Regions from separate parts of the Salinimonas sediminis genome, predicted to be linked through region 2. Evidence: predicted binding sites of a transcription regulator. Region 2 holds the regulator's gene; the other holds the start of a gene.
What was found. Region 2 encodes NrdR, which represses ribonucleotide reductase genes. Its sites were predicted from a motif close to AAACACNANATNTNGTGTTT; they were not measured.

Region 1: nrdA (class 1a ribonucleoside-diphosphate reductase subunit alpha) is a predicted target of NrdR. The motif match lies at 1,626-1,645, and genes of this name have one in related genera.

Annotation. Positions count from the first base shown of each region.
Region 1 is NZ_CP031769.1:2,388,858-2,391,330, reverse strand. Features, by position in the region: gene nrdA (class 1a ribonucleoside-diphosphate reductase subunit alpha) at 1-1,410, opposite strand, end outside; partial or broken gene ubiG (bifunctional 2-polyprenyl-6-hydroxyphenol methylase/3-demethylubiquinol 3-O-methyltransferase UbiG) at 1,842-2,473, opposite strand, start outside.
Region 2 is NZ_CP031769.1:2,937,223-2,939,695, forward strand. Features, by position in the region: gene ribD (bifunctional diaminohydroxyphosphoribosylaminopyrimidine deaminase/5-amino-6-(5-phosphoribosylamino)uracil reductase RibD) at 1-835, opposite strand, end outside; gene nrdR (transcriptional regulator NrdR) at 841-1,290, opposite strand; gene glyA (serine hydroxymethyltransferase) at 1,354-2,473, opposite strand, start outside.

The sequences.
Region 1 (2,473 bases), 550 kb from region 2:
ACCTAAGTTAAAGGCCGACAACGTACAAAGGGCGATTTCACCTTCTTCATCGTTTACATGCTGTAATGGCTTGGTGGGCAGCGCTATTTCAAGACACAAGTTACTTTGGCGTACCGGTGCTACGGCTGGGTCAAATGGGCTATGGGTATTACAATGATCAACGTTCTGTAAATAAATACGTCCGGTTGAAGCACGCTCCTGCATAAACAGGCTGAACAGCTCCATCGCCTTAATTTGTTTTTTACGAATGCTATCGTCGTTCTCGTACTTGACGTATAGCTCTTCAAATTTCGCCTGGTCAGCGAAAAACGCATCGTACAAGCCTGGGCAATCGGAAGGGCTAAATAGCGTGATATAGCCATCTTTCATCATACGCTGGTACATCAATTTATTAAATTGTACCCCATAATCCAAATGCCGTACGCGGTTCTCTTCCACCCCACGGTTGTTTTTCAGCACCAGCAGAGATTCAACTTCTAAGTGCCATAAAGGATAGAAAAGGGTGGCTGCACCGCCACGCACGCCGCCTTGCGAACAGCTTTTAACCGCAGTTTGAAAGTACTTATAAAATGGTACGCAACCGGTATGAAAGGCTTCGCCTCCACGAATCGGGCTACCCAATGCGCGAATACGCCCGGCATTAACCCCAATACCAGCGCGCTGGCTCACGTATTTTACAATTGCCGAAGCGGTGGCATTGATTGAATCCAGGCTATCGCCGGTTTCAATTAATACACACGAGCTAAACTGACGGGTAGGTGTACGTACACCCGACATAATCGGGGTAGGTAATGATAGTTTGAAGGTGGACGCGGCATTATAAAACCGACGAATATAGCCTAACCGGGTGTCTTTTGGATAATTGGCAAATAAACACGCCGCGACCAGTATGTACAAGAACTGGGCGCTTTCATAGATATCACCGGTGACCCGGTTCTGTACTAAATACTTACCTTCCAGTTGCTTAACTGCGGCATAACTGAAATTCATATCCCGCCAATGGTCGATGTAGCTGTCCATTTCGGCAAATTCTTCAGGGCTGAAATCTTCCAGCAAATGATGGTCATATTTTTGCGCATCGACCATTTTTACCACATGGTCATACAACGCCGGTGGCTCAAACTGTCCATACGCTTTTTTGCGCAAATGAAAAATGGCCAGGCGTGCAGCAAGGTACTGATAGTCAGGGGCGTCGGTGGAAATCAAGTCTGCGGCTGACTTTATCAGCGTCTCGTGGATTTCACCGGTTTTAATACCATCATAAAATTGAATATGGGCTTTAATCTCTACCTGAGAGACCGAAACATTCTCCAGTCCTTCTGCTGCCCAGGTAATGACTTTGTGAATTTTTTCGAGGTCGATAGGCTCTTTTTCACCATTGCGTTTGGTGACAAGTAAATCATTGTTCATGGTAACTGGCCGTTTGTCTGTTAGCGCTTTTCGCGTGGGCTCTGCCCGATTGTATTTATAGTGTTGTTTGTTACCGCGGTTTAGTTACCGCCATCTTCAGGTAACACCATTGTGGCACCACAGACTCGTCAAAATCCCGTGTACAAAGTTGCTACACGAGCGCGCCGGGGGTGCAATGGGATAAAGCACAAGATAGTGAGGTTTACGCTGTAATGCAACCCAATATCTGGTGCATAAACCTGCATTCAGAATGTCAAGTTTTTCATGTTAGTAAAGACTAACCTAACAGGATTTCCCAAGCGTTATTTATCGAAAATGCAAGCATTATTGCGCGTAGAATCAAATATAAAATTTCTCTCTACGATTGAGTGATCGTCGATAAATAACCGATATATAGTGGTTAAATTTTGTATAGGACACTAGATGTAGTGTTAGTCAACCCGTTCACTGTGCAACATGTAGTTCACATCGATATTGCGATCTGAAACAAAAAAGCGCTGAGTCACCGGATTCATATGAAGTCCTGTGGCATGGCGTGTCAATAAGCCCGCATCATCCATCATCGTCATTAGCTCCGAGGGTTTGATAAAGCGCTGATATTGATGCGTACCTTTGGGGACCAGGTTCAAAAGATATTCAGCACCTACAATGCCCATAAGATAGGCTTTAGGATTGCGGTTCAATGTAGAAAAATATACCGCGCCCCCGGGCTTAACCAGCTGTGCGCAGGCTTTGACTATAGAGGCGGGGTCAGGCACATGTTCGAGCATTTCCATGCAGGTAACAACATCAAATTTTGCCGGATGGCGCTGTGCAAAGCTTTCTGCCGTGGTGCATTCATAATTAACCGCTATACCAGACTCCAACCCATGTAGGCGGGCTACCTCAAGTGAGGCTTCAGCCATATCAATACCGGTAACCCGGCCACCCATGCGAGCCATTGATTCTGCTAAAATACCCCCCCACACCCTATGTCCAGAATGTCTTTTTCGAACAACCCGTCAGCATGTTGGGCAATAAAGTCCAGTCGCAAAGGATTAATCGCGTGTAAGGGTTTAAATTC
Region 2 (2,473 bases):
TGGCGACCGGCAATTGGTTTGCCTGTGCCGGCAGATCGTCTGCTACCACCTGAACAGTGGGATAGCCGTCATTAAATAATTGCAGGCCTGCTGAAAGACGCGCTTTGCTATCAATTACTACCCGCAACGGCTGTCTGATATGCGCCTGTGGGTAATGCTCAAATCCCGCCTGTAAGGGCCGCACTAATAAGCTGGGATTATCAATAGCAGCAGTTCCACTGCCGGTCAGTATTGCGCAACTTGCAGCGCGGTGGCGCTGTACATCTTTACGCGCTTGCGGGCCGGTTATCCACTGACTCTGGCCGTTAGCCAGCGCGATTTTGCCATCCAGGCTTATCGCCAGTTTTAACGTCACAAACGGCTTTTGGGTGACCATCCTTTTTATAAAACCGCGATTTAGTGCGCCAGCTTCGGCGGCCATAATATCACAGCTAACCTGGATACCGGCCTGTTGAAGTTTTTCAATACCACGGCCACTCACCTGGGGGTTAGGGTCGGTCATTGCCACAACTACCCGCGCAACGCCTGCTCGAATCAGTGCTTCGGCACACGGCGGGGTTCGCCCAAAGTGGCTACATGGCTCTAGGGTAACATAGGCCGTACCATGGCGAGCCTGCTCTGCAGCTTGCGCTAATGCGTGTACTTCAGCATGCGGCGTGCCGGCGGCGATATGGTAGCCCTCTCCTACTTTATCGCCGTGTTGATTTAGCACAACACAGCCTACGCGAGGGTTAGGAGAAGTCGTATACAGGCCCTGACGAGCCAATTGAATGGCTTGTGCCATCCAGTAGTAATCTTGTGCTACGGCGTGCTTGAGGGCGCTAGAATTGGTCATACTAGTCAATCACCCAACCGGGCAATTTCTTCACCGAATTCGCGAATATCTTCGAACGAGCGATACACAGAGGCAAAGCGCACATAAGCGACTTTATCGAGTTCGCGCAACGCATTCATGATTAAGTTACCCAATAATTCACTGGAAACTTCTCGCTCACCCGTTGCCCGTAACTGTGATTTTAGCGATAAAATACACTGCTCCACTTTTTCGGTGCTAACCGGCCGCTTTTCTAAGGCGCGCTGCAAACCTGCGCGAAGCTTATCTTCGTTAAATGGTTCGCGGGAGCCGTCACGTTTAATAACCCGCGGCATCACCAGTTCTGCACTTTCAAAGGTGGTAAAACGCTCGTGACATACCATACACTCACGGCGTCGACGCACCTGTTGCCCTTCTGTCACCAGCCGAGAATCAATAACCTTGGTTTCCTGCTCGCAGCAAAATGGGCAAAACATGCTAAATCCTTGTGGTCGGGGGCGTTGCCCCGACGATTAAGGAGTACAACGCCAAAATACGGCTTATGCGTAAACCGGAAATTGTTTACATAAGTCAGTGACTTCCTGCTTAACCCGGGCTATAACGCTCTCGTCACCCATGTTATCAAGAATGTCACACATCCAGGTAGCGACCTGCTCGGCCTGTTCCTGTTTAAAGCCGCGCCGCGTAATAGCAGGGCTACCGATACGCAGGCCACTGGTTACAAATGGCGAACGAGGATCTTTTGGTACAGAATTTTTATTCACCGTAATGTTTGCCTGACCCAGCGCGGCGTCCGCATCTTTACCGGTAATATCTTTGTCTATCAGATCCAGTAAAAATAAATGGTTGTCAGTGCCGCCGGATACAATCTTGTAGCCGCGTTCCTGCATCACCGTTACCATGGCCTTGGCGTTAGTCACTACCTGTTGCTGATAGGTTTTAAACTCTGGCTCTAAAGCTTCTTTGAAAGCGACGGCTTTAGCGGCAATAACATGGCACAAAGGGCCGCCCTGGTTGCCCGGGAATACCGAGCTGTTCAGCTTTTTATAAATAGTTTCATCACCGCATGACGACACAATTAAACCACTGCGTGGGCCAGCCAGTGTTTTATGGGTGGTAGTGGTAACCACGTGAGCGTGGGGTAATGGATTAGGATAAACCCCCGCCGCCACCAAACCGGCTACGTGCGCCATATCTACCAGCAGGTAGGCGCCTACTTTGTCGGCGATTTCACGAAAGCGAGCCCAGTCCACAATACCTGAATAAGCAGAAAATCCGCCGATGATCATTTTTGGCTTGTGTTCCAGCGCCAGGGCTTCAACCTGAGCGTAGTCAATCTCGCCGGTTTCATCATTTAACCCATACTGCACGGCATTATAGGTTTTACCGGAAAAGTTAACATGAGAACCATGGGTTAAGTGGCCACCTTCTGACAGGCTCATACCGAGTACCGTATCGCCCGCGTCAAGCAACGCCATGAAAGCGGCTGCATTAGCTTGTGAGCCAGAATGTGGCTGAACGTTGGCATAGTCTGCACCGAACAGCTGTTTAGCCCGATCGATAGCCAATTGCTCTACGACATCTACATGCTCACATCCGCCGTAATAACGTTTGCCAGGATACCCTTCTGCATATTTGTTAGTCAGCTGCGAGCCCTGT